Regions from separate parts of the Variovorax sp. YR266 genome, predicted to be linked through region 2. Evidence: predicted binding sites of a transcription regulator. Region 2 holds the regulator's gene; the other holds the start of a gene.
The links. The regulator NrdR, encoded in region 2, represses ribonucleotide reductase genes. The targets are predictions, from matches to a motif close to CACNANATNTNGTG.
Positions count from the first base shown of each region.

Region 1: BLW48_RS04780 (ribonucleoside-diphosphate reductase subunit alpha) is a predicted target of NrdR. The motif match lies at 2,719-2,732, and genes of this name have one in related genera.

Region 1 is NZ_FNPM01000001.1:1,028,038-1,033,685, forward strand. Features, by position in the region: gene BLW48_RS04765 (two-component system sensor histidine kinase NtrB) at 1-318, shown strand, start outside; gene BLW48_RS04770 (sigma-54-dependent transcriptional regulator) at 323-1,879, shown strand; gene ampD (1,6-anhydro-N-acetylmuramyl-L-alanine amidase AmpD) at 1,866-2,465, shown strand; gene BLW48_RS04780 (ribonucleoside-diphosphate reductase subunit alpha) at 2,816-5,648, shown strand, end outside.
Region 2 is NZ_FNPM01000005.1:222,194-227,841, forward strand. Features, by position in the region: gene BLW48_RS15400 (lytic transglycosylase domain-containing protein) at 472-1,311, shown strand; ZMP/ZTP riboswitch at 1,342-1,467, shown strand; gene glyA (serine hydroxymethyltransferase) at 1,509-2,753, shown strand; gene nrdR (transcriptional regulator NrdR) at 2,778-3,221, shown strand; gene BLW48_RS15415 (type IV pilin protein) at 3,257-3,718, opposite strand; gene BLW48_RS15420 (PilC/PilY family type IV pilus protein) at 3,732-5,648, opposite strand, start outside.

The DNA of each region.
Region 1 (5,648 bases), on a different contig from region 2:
GCCTCGCGCTACGCCGGCAAGCGCGAAGACTCGATCCAGGTGCTGACCGCGCTGCAGCGCAGCGGCACCAACCGCCCCAGCCTGATGGTGTGGAGCGACGGCGCGCCGCTGGAGCCGGCGGTGCAGCGGCACCTGTTCGAGCCTTTCTTTTCTTCCGAGAGCCGCTCCAGCGGGCTCGGCCTGTTCCTGTGCCGCGAGCTGTGCCGGCGGCATGGTGCCACCATCGGCTACGAGCGGCGCGCGCTGGTGCCGGGCGGGCCCGAGGGCAACGAATTCTTCGTCAGCTTCGCCCCCAGCGAAAACCGGCTGACACAATAGCGCCGTGAGCACCCCCCCCCCTTCCACCCAGCGACCGGCGCAGATCCTGGTCATCGACGACGAACCCGACCTGCGCACGCTCTATGAATTGACGCTGCTGCGCGAGGGCTATCGCGTCGAGGCCGCGGGCAGCGTGTCAGAAGCCTGGCAGCACCTGGAGGCCGGCCGCTTCGACGCCGTGATCACCGACATGCGGCTGCCCGACGGGCAGGGCATGGAGATCATCCACCGCATCCAGAAGGCCCAGCGCAGCGAGCGCTGCGTGGTGATGACGGCATACGGCTCGGCCGAGAACGCGGTGGAAGCGCTGAAGGCCGGCGCCTTCGACTACCTCACGAAGCCGGTCGACCTGAAGCAGTTCCGCGCCGTCGTGGCTTCCGCCGTGCAGGCGCGGCTGGCGCCGCAGCCGGTGGCCAAGCCCGTGCAAGCGGTACCCGCGAGCAACAACAGCGCCGACGCAACGGTGGTCACCTCCGGCACCGGCATCGCCGCGCTCGACCGTCTCGTGGGCGAATCGGAGCCTATGCGCCTCGTCAAGTCGCGCATCGCCAAGGTGGCGCGCGGCATGGCGCCGGTGCTGGTGCGCGGCGAATCGGGCACCGGCAAGGAGCTGGTTGCGCGCGCGGTGCATGCCTGCAGCCAGCGCAGCGAAGGCCCATTCGTCGCGGTGAACTGCGGCGCGATTCCCGAGAACCTGCTCGAGGCCGAATTCTTCGGCGCGCGCAAGGGCTCGTACACCGGCTCCTCGCAAGACCGTGACGGCTACTTCCAGGCCGCGCGCGGCGGCACGCTGTTTCTCGACGAGATCGGCGACCTGCCGCTAGCCATGCAGTCGAAGCTGCTGCGCGCGATCCAGGAGCGCAGCGTGCGCTCGATCGGCTCGACGCAGGAAGAAGCTGTCGACGTGCGCATCGTCAGTGCCACTCATAAAGACCTGCACGCCGAAGTGCAAGCCGGCCGCTTCCGCCAGGATCTTTTCTACCGCCTCAACGTGATCGAGATCGCCGTGCCCGCGCTGCGCGACCGCCGTGAGGACCTGCCCGCGCTGTGCGCCGCGCTGCTCTCGCGCATCGCACAGGACGGCGGCCTGCCCGTGCCGCATCTGTCGAACGAACTGCTGCGCCGCCTCGCGCAGCATCCGCTGAACGGCAACGTGCGCGAGCTCGAAAACCTGTTGCACCGCGCAGTGGCGCTGAACGACGGCGACGAACTTCATCTCGACCTGATGGGCGGCTTCACTGCTGCGGCCGAAGCCGCGGCGTCCGCGCCAGCGCCGCTATCGCCCGTCGCCGACGCGCCTGTCGCGCTGGCTCCGCTTCCGAGCGTGCCGGTGGCGCCGCCCAAGGTCGCGCCGCCGCCGCTGCCCTCCGACCTGCAGGCTTATCTCGATCAGCAGGAGCGCGAGATCCTCGTGCGTGCGCTGCACGAGAGCGGCTTCAACCGCACCGCGGCCGCCGCGCGGCTCGGCATGAGCCTGCGCCAGATCCGCTACCGCATCGCGCGACTGGGCATCACCACGCCCAACGGCGACGATGGCGCGAGCAGCCATGTCGACGACTGAAGCCAACGACAGCGGGCTCTGGCAAGCCGGCTGGTACCGCTTCGCGAAGGCGCTGCGCTCGCCGAATTTCGGGCCCCGTCCCGCGGGCGCGCAGACCGACCTCATCGTGCTGCATTCAATCAGCCTGCCGCCCGGCGAATATGGCGGCGACGCGGTGCAGCAACTGTTCACCAACCAGCTCGACTGGGACGCACACCCCTACTTCCAGTCGATCCGCGGCCTCGAGGTGTCCTCGCATTTCTTCGTGCGCCGCAACGGCGAACTCTGGCAGTTCGTGAGCTGCGACGACCGTGCCTGGCATGCCGGCGTGTCGTCGTGGCGCGGCCGCGGCAACTGCAACGACGACTCCGTCGGCATCGAGCTCGAAGGCCTCGAAGGCCAGCCCTTCGAAGAGCCGCAATACGAGACGCTCGCGAGCCTGTGTGCCGCGATCGCGCAGCACTACGCGATCGCGCACATCGCCGGCCACGAGCACATCGCGCCGGGCCGCAAACAGGATCCGGGCGCGGGCTTCGACTGGCGCCTGCTGCGCGAACAGCTCGGCTGGAATCCACAGATGTTTCCGCCGCAGGTGGTGCAGCGCTAATTTTTTCAATCGTGCGGCACCTCGTGATGCGTCGCTCTTGCAGCGCAGCAATGCGAAAATAGCAACCGCGCGATTCAGCAACCATGCGGCCTGCAGGCCCAAATCGGCTTGCAAGCCAAGCCCCATGCGGGTTGAGAGACCATAGGCCAGTATTCAAGCGGCATCGCTGGCCGTGTCCTATGGCGGAAGTAATACCGGCAATCCTTGTATCCATAGGAAAACGCTACATCTAGTGGGTTGTACACCCCCCGCACCCTAGATATAGTGTCCCCTGTCCGGTCATCCACACCGGCGCAGCGCCCGGCCCAGGCGCCGCCATCCAACAAGAATTGCCAACCGAGAGGAAGCGAATGCAAACTGCCCTGAACCCCCAATCGACCCCGCGTGCCGTTCCCTCGACGCCACCGCAACAGCAGCGAGACACTGCTGGCTCCCCCACCGGCCAGAACCTGGCCCACTACCAGATCATCCGCCGCAACGGCGCTGTCGTGCCCTTCGAGCCGAACAAGATCGCCATCGCGATGATGAAAGCCTTCCTGGCCGTGCACGGCACTCAGGGCGCGGCTTCGGCCAGCGTGCGCGAAACGGTCGACGTGCTCACGCAGGGCGTGATCCGCGCGCTGGTGCGCTCGCGTCCGGGCGGCGGCACCTTCCACATCGAAGACGTGCAAGACCAGGTCGAACTCGGCCTGATGCGCGGCGGCCACCATGAAATTGCCCGCGCCTACGTGCTGTACCGCGAACGCCGCACGCAGGAGCGCTCGAAGCAGGGCGAGCAAGACGTGCCGGCCGCGCCCGCACTGCACGTGCTGGACAACGGCGAGCTCGTCACCCTTGACCTGAACGAACTCAAGGGCCTGATCGAGTCGGCCTGCGAAAACCTGGGCGACAGCATCACGTCCGCCCCCATCGTCGCCGAGACGATGCGCAACCTGTACGACGGCGTGCCGCTCGACGAGGTCTACAAGGCTTCGATCCTGGCGGCCCGCACGCTGATCGAGAAAGACCCCGACTACACCTTCGCCACCGCGCGCCTGCTGCTGCACACGATCTTCAAGGAGATCATCGGCCGCGAAGTGATGCCGGTCGACCGCGCCACCGCCTACGCCGACTACTTCCCGCAGTTCATCAAGAAGGGCGTGGACAACGACCTGCTCGACGAAAAGCTGCTGCAGTACGACCTGCCCCGCCTGGGCGCGGCGCTGAAGGCCGAGCGTGACAACCAGTTCGACTACCTCGGCCTGCAGACCCTGTACGACCGCTACTTCCTGCACGTGCGCAAGACCCGCATCGAGCTGCCGCAGGCCTTCTTCATGCGCGTGGCCATGGGCCTGTCGCTGAACGAAATCGACCGCGAAGCCCGCGCCATCGAGTTCTACGAAGTGCTGTCGTCGTTCGACTTCATGTCGAGCACGCCCACGCTGTTCAACGCCGGCACGCTGCGCTCGCAGCTGTCGAGCTGCTACCTGACCACGGTGCCCGACGACCTCGACGGCATCTACGAGTCGATCAAGGAAAACGCGCTGCTGTCGAAGTTCGCCGGCGGCCTGGGCAACGACTGGACCCGCGTGCGCGCGCTCGGCAGCCACATCAAGGGCACGAACGGCGAATCGCAGGGCGTGGTGCCGTTCCTGAAGGTGGTGAACGACACGGCAGTGGCCGTGAACCAGGGCGGCAAGCGCAAGGGCGCTGTCTGCACGTACCTCGAAACCTGGCACCTCGACATCGAGGAGTTCCTGGAGCTGCGCAAGAACACCGGCGACGACCGCCGCCGCACGCACGACATGAACACCGCCAACTGGATCCCCGACCTGTTCATGCGCCGCGTGATGGAAAAGGGCACCTGGACGCTGTTCTCGCCCTCCAACGTGCCCGACCTGCACGACCTGTTCGGCGCCGACTTCGAGAAGGCCTACGTGGCCTACGAAGAGAAGGCTGCCCGCGGCGACATCAAGCCCGCGCGCACCATCCAGGCGACCGACCTGTGGCGCAAGATGCTCACGATGCTGTTCGAGACCGGCCACCCCTGGATCACGTTCAAGGACGCCTGCAACGTGCGCTCGCCGCAGCAGCACGCAGGCGTGGTGCACTCGTCGAACCTCTGCACCGAGATCACGCTGAACACCAGCGACACCGAAACCGCCGTCTGCAACCTGGGTTCCGTGAACCTGCTGCAGCACCTGAAGGACGGCAAGGTCGACCAGGAAAAGCTGAAGAAGACGATCTCCACGGCGATGCGCATGCTCGACAACGTGATCGACATCAACTACTACGCCGTGAAGAAGGCGCGCGACTCGAACCTGCGCCACCGTCCGGTCGGCCTGGGCCTGATGGGCTTCCAGGACGCGCTGTACGAACTGCGCATTCCGTACGCATCACAAGAAGCCGTGCAGTTCGCCGACGAGTCGATGGAAGCCATCTGCTACCACGCCTACTGGGCCTCGACCGACCTGGCGCGTGAACGCGGCAAGTACTCGAGCTACAAGGGCTCGCTGTGGGACAAGGGCATCCTGCCGATCGACTCGCTCGACCTGCTGGAAAAGGCACGCGGCGGCTACGTCGAAGTCGACCGCTCGGCTACCCTCGACTGGGACGCGCTGCGCTCGAAGATCAAGGCCGACGGCATGCGCAATTCGAACTGCGTGGCCATCGCACCGACGGCGACCATCTCGAACATCATCGGCGTGGACGCTTCGATCGAACCCTGCTTCGGCAACCTGTCGGTCAAGTCGAACCTGTCGGGCGAATTCACCGTGATCAACCACTACCTGGTGCGCGACCTGAAGCGCCTGGGCCTGTGGGACGACGTGATGGTGATGGACCTGAAGCACTTCGACGGTTCGCTGCGTCCTATCGACCGCGTGCCGCAGGATGTGAAGGCGCTCTACGCCACCGCGTTCGAAGTCGAAACCACGTGGCTGGTCGAAGCCGCTGCGCGTCGCCAGAAGTGGATCGACCAGGCGCAGTCGCTGAACATCTACATGGCCGGTGCATCGGGCAAGAAGCTCGACGACACCTACAAGCTCGCGTGGCTGCGCGGCCTGAAGACCACGTACTACCTGCGTACGCAGAGCGCGACGCACGCCGAGAAGTCGACGGTGCAATCGGGCCGTCTCAACGCGGTGTCGTCGGGCAACGACGCACCCTCGGGCATGAGCGCACTCGAAGCCGCCGCTGCTGCAG
Region 2 (5,648 bases):
AATGGTTCCTGCCGTGCTGGCAGCAAGAGATTGCCACCGTGGATCCTCGGACGCTGAACCCTTGACTTGCACCTCGGGCTGCCGGACCTCGGAAAAACACCTGAAAAGCTCAGGCCCGTCCAGATTAGGCGTCGCACCCTCGGATTGCAAACGCGTTTTACAAAGGGATTTCCCCTAAGCCGAAACGCCTCGAAACGGCAACTTTTTTAAACAACTATTAGCATAACGAAGCAAGTCCTTATGCTTGACCGGGTATTTAGCCACGCTAGAATCCGCCCTGCTCTGACCGCCCGACGCGGCAGAGCCACCCTGAATCCGCTGCCGAACTCCCCCGGCTTGATCAGGTCGCCGCGCCCCTAACCCCCTTCACTCCATGCGCGGAGCCTGATTCGTACCAATCCAAGCGCCGCTGCCTTCATCCATCGCCTTCCGTGGCGTTGCGACTCGGGTGCCGCACAGAAAGGAAGAGCGATGAACAAGGCGTTTGATGTCACGGCCCGCGGGCTAAGGACCTTCGTGTCCGATGTGGCAGACGGCTTTTTTGAAATTACCCACAACGGGTTTGCACTGGTCGGCCTGGCCATTGTGTTCGCGGCCCTCGCCCTCGTGGCGCGGCCCGACCTGCGCAAGACCGGCGAGGAGCAACTGATGGGCTGGCTGCAGTCGCGCAAGCCTGCGCCTGAAGTCACCGATCTCGAGCCCACCGCCATCGAGCGCACCACGGCCGCGAGCCCCGCCGACCTGCCCAAGCAGCAGGCCGCCGTGGCTTACTGGCTGAGCAAGAAGTACCGCGTGGCCGCCGAACCGCTGAGCGTGCTCGTGGCCGAGGCCTATGGCATCGGCAAGCGCACGAAGATCGACCCGACCCTGATCCTCGCGATCATGGCCGTCGAATCCAGCTTCAACCCGTTCGCCCAGAGCCAGGTCGGCGCGCAAGGCCTCATGCAGGTCATGACCCGCGTGCACGGCGACAAGTACGAAAGCGCGGGCGGCACGCTCACCGCCTTCGACCCGGTGACCAACATGCGCGTCGGCGTCAAGGTGCTGCAGGAATGCATCTCGCGCGCCGGCTCCCTCGAAGGCGGCCTGCGCTACTACGTGGGCGCGGCCAACCTCGAGGACGACGGCGGCTACGCCGCCAAGGTGATGGCCGAGCACGAACGCCTGCTGCAGGTGGCCAACGGCCGCGCGCCGTCGACGGTCACACCGCCAACCGTGCGTCCGCAGCCGATCCCTGTGGCAACACCGCCCAAGCCTGCCGAAGAACGCACTGAGCCGGCCAAGGTGGCCCTGCTCTCCTCCGTTTCCTGAAGAGGTTTCGGGCCGGGTGTGAGCTACACTCGGCGGGTACGCGACTGGCGATAGGCGCAGCACCCGAACACGGTGCCACGCGCTGACGTGGAATACCACTGGGAAGCGTACCGCCTGACCACAACAGGCGTTCAGCCGTTCGCCTGGGCAGCCCTTGTTTGGTTGAAGAACAAGGACCTCGTCTTCAAAGGACTGCCATGTACCAACGCAACATCCTGGTCGAACAGACCGATCCCGAAATCTGGGCCGCGATTCAAGCCGAAAACGCGCGCCAGGAACATCACATCGAGCTGATCGCCAGCGAGAACTACGCCTCGCCGGCCGTCATGGCCGCCCAGGGCTCGCAGCTCACTAATAAGTACGCCGAAGGCTACCCGGGCAAGCGCTACTACGGCGGCTGCGAGCACGTCGACGTGGCCGAGCAGCTGGCCATCGACCGCGTCAAGCAGATCTTCGGCGCCGACGCCGCCAACGTGCAGCCGCATTGCGGCGCCTCGGCCAACGAAGCCGTGATGCTCGCCTTCCTGAAGCCCGGCGACACCATCATGGGCATGAGCCTGGCCGAAGGCGGCCACCTGACCCACGGCATGCCTCTCAATATGAGCGGCAAGTGGTTCAACGTCGTGAGCTACGGCCTGGACGCCAACGAAGCCATCGACTACGACGCGATGGAACGCAAGGCGCACGAGCACATGCCCAAGCTCATCATCGCGGGCGCCTCGGCGTATTCGCTGCGCATCGATTTCGAGCGCTTCGCCAAGGTCGCCAAGGACGTCGGCGCGATCTTCATGGTCGACATCGCCCACTACGCAGGCCTCGTGGCCGCGGGCGTGTACCCCAACCCGGTGCCGCATGCCGACGTGGTCACCTCCACCACCCACAAGAGCCTGCGCGGCCCGCGCGGCGGCATCATCCTGATGAAGTCGCAGCACGAGAAGGCCATCAACAGCGCCATCTTCCCCGGCCTGCAAGGCGGCCCGCTGATGCACGTGATCGCCGCCAAGGCCGTCGCGTTCAAGGAAGCCATGGCGCCCGAGTTCAAGGCCTACCAGCAACAGGTGGTCAAGAACGCCCAGATCGTGGCCGACACCCTCACCCAGCGCGGCCTGCGCATCGTGAGCGGACGCACCGAAAGCCACGTGATGCTGGTCGACCTGCGCGCCAAGGGCATCACCGGCAAGGAAGCCGAAGCCGTGCTGGGCAGCGCCCACATGACGATCAACAAGAACGCGATCCCCAACGACCCGGAAAAGCCGATGGTCACCAGCGGCGTGCGCATCGGCACCCCCGCCATGACCACCCGCGGCTTCAAGGACGAAGAGGCCCGCATCACCGCGAACCTGGTTGCAGACGTGCTCGAGAACCCGCGCGACGCAGCAAACATCGACGCCGTGCGCGCCAAGGTCCACGCGCTGACGAGCCGCTTCCCTGTCTACCGCTGATTCCGAGCAAGAAGACTTGACCGCATGAAATGCCCTTTTTGCGGTCATCTTGAAACGCAGGTCGTCGAGACCCGCGTTTCGGAAGACGCCGACTTTGTCCGCAGGCGCCGCCAGTGCAGCGCCTGCGACAAGCGCTTCACCACCTACGAGCGGCCCGACGTCAATTTTCCCGTCGTCGTGAAGAAGGACGGCAGCCGCGCCGACTTCGAATCGACCAAGGTGCGCGCCTCCATGATGCTGGCGCTGCGCAAGCGCCCGGTGAGCATCGAGCAGATCGACAACGCCCTGCTGCGCATCGAGCAGAAGCTGCTGGCCAGCGGCCTGCGCGAAATCGACTCGACCAAGGTCGGCGAGCTCGTGATGCGCGAACTCAAGAAGCTCGACAAGGTCGCCTACGTGCGCTTTGCCTCGGTGTACCGCAGCTTCGAGGACGTGGACGAGTTCAGGCAGTTGCTGCGCGATATCTGAGCCGCGTCGGCAACGGCCGTACTCTCACAGGCACCTCAACGGTTCCAGCAAAGCTGCACCAGCGCACTCGAAGCGTCGGTGCTGCTGCCCGCCAGCTTGACGCCCAGCTGGTTGACCGTGAGGGTTCCGCACTCGTCATTGCGCGAAGCCCCCGCTGGAACGGCTTGCAAGGTGTAGCTGGTCTCGTTTCTTGCGACATAGCTGATGGAATAGTTCGCCGTGCCGGACGACGGCGACTGCCCCAGTCCGGCCGGCAGCGCGACGGTCGCCGGCGGATAGCGTCCGTTGGCGGTCATGTAGCGCTCGGTCCACTGCGCCGCCTGCAACAACTGTTGTTTGGCATCGGCGCGCTTGGCCCGCAGCACGTAGCGCGTGTAGCTCGGGTAGGCGATGGCGGCGAGGATGCCGATCACCGTCGTCACGATCATGAGTTCGATCAGCGTGAAGCCGCGCGAGCGGCCCCGTCTACCAGTCTGTGTCCTGGATTGCTTTTTCATGGTTCTCCTCCCTTCAGTCGGTCGACATCAGGCTGCGCCAGCCGAAGCGGCGCACGACGTCGGGCCGTGTCAACGTCTTGCACTCTCCGGCGGCATTGCAGATCACGTCCTTGCCCTTTTCCTTGTTCTTCGGCTGAAGAACCATGTCGTCCTTGCCGGAGCGATTCCGGAAGCCGGCATAGGCCCCCACCGCGCCGGAAGTGGAATACGCAATGCCCTCGGGCGCCGAGCCGCTGAAGAAGTCGATTACCAGCGACCAGCCGTCGTCGCCCGTTCCGGCGGTGCAGGTGACCGAATTGCTGCCCGAGCCGGGAATGGTGCTCGAGAACAGCCCGATGCCGCTGGTCAGCACATCACCCGGATAGACGACACGCTCTCCCGACGCAGGCAGCTTCAGGTGCCAGCCGCGCTTGGCCTCCGAACCGGTGTAGCTCACGGCGTTGTGGGAGACGGTGCGCAACTCGGCATCGCCCTCCTCGACCGGTGTGGCGCCGATGGTCTGCGCCACGAGGTCGTTCCTCGTCGCGGTGCTCGAGCTTCCGTTGACCGGGTCCCAGATGCCGTACAGGTACTGGTCGGCGGTCGAGCGCTCGTCGCCGGAGGCGAACAGCCGACCGGTGCCGAACACCAGCATGTAGCCACCGCGCGGATGCCCCACAACCACCGGCGCCGTCGTGATCGGCTGGCTGGCGCCGGCCGCGAACAGCGGCTTGTTGTCGAGGCCGGACGGGGTCACGGCCCCGGTTGCGGCCGGACGATTCGAGCTGAGAGGCCCCATCGTGGCTTTCCACTGACGGCTGTCGGTGCCGCCGAGGTCGAACTTCCAGAGATTGCCGAGCAGGTCTCCGGCGTAGACAAGGTCGACCTTGCCGTCACCATTGAGGTCCACCGGACGTGGCGCGGACAGGCCGTTGCCCGTGTCCTTCTCCTGCGTGACCGGCGCCGGAATCTTGAGCACCGCCTTGTCGCCATCGAGATACTGGATCCACAGCACCGCCTTCTCGCTCTTGCTGTTGTAGCCGTTGCCCAGGATCAGGGCCTTTCGGTCGTTGCTCAACCGGGCGACCTGCAGCGCCCGCCCCGAGAAGGAATCGAGCGCAGGCTGCTGGAACTGATGGCCCAGGTCGTCGTCCGCAAGCGCGGTCGTGTCGATCAGCGCGACGCTGGCGGCCTTGCCCTCGTCGACGCTCTCGGGCCTGGTGGCGTCGAGCACGAAATAGCCTTTGCCACCCGAGCCCAGCGTGCCCACGAGCAAAGACTTCCAGTTCGCCGCCTTCTGCTCGTCGGTCGTCTTGGCCGAGGATGTCGGCCCCATGTAGATGTCGGCGACGAAGGCACTGCCGTCGACGTAGTACCGGTGGGTGTAGCCGCCTTCGCTGAGCCGCTTGAGATTCGGCGCCGCCGCCGTGCCGTAGAGGCCTTCGGGCACGTAGGCGAACGCCTCCTTGCCGGTGCTCGCGTTGAAAGCATGCAACATGCCGTCGTTGGCGCCGACATAGACCATCGGCGCGCGGGGGATGGCCGCGAACGCCGCATAGGCGTTGCCAGTGAAGCCGCTCTTCGGCTGTCCCGCGTACCAGACGCTGGAGCCCACGATGTCGCCGAGCACATGGCCGCGCTTGCGGAACTGGCGGCCGGCGCCCTCGTTGCTGCGGTCGCCGCGCAGGAAGTCGAGCACGGCCCGGCCGAGGGCGGTGCTCTCGGCGTCGGTGTCGGTGCTGGCCTTGAGCGCGGCCCTCTGCGCGTCGCCCAAGTGGGCCCACCTGAACGGCACGCCCGCGCCGGTGGTCGCTGCGCGGCCTGCCGACGCAGCCGTGGTGCCGGAGAAGCTGAGTACAACGCGGTCCCGGTCGTGTGCGCCAGTACTTGCCATGCGGGTATCGAGCAGGTCGCGCGCCGACCAGTCGGCTTTGGCAGCAAGCCTGCCGTC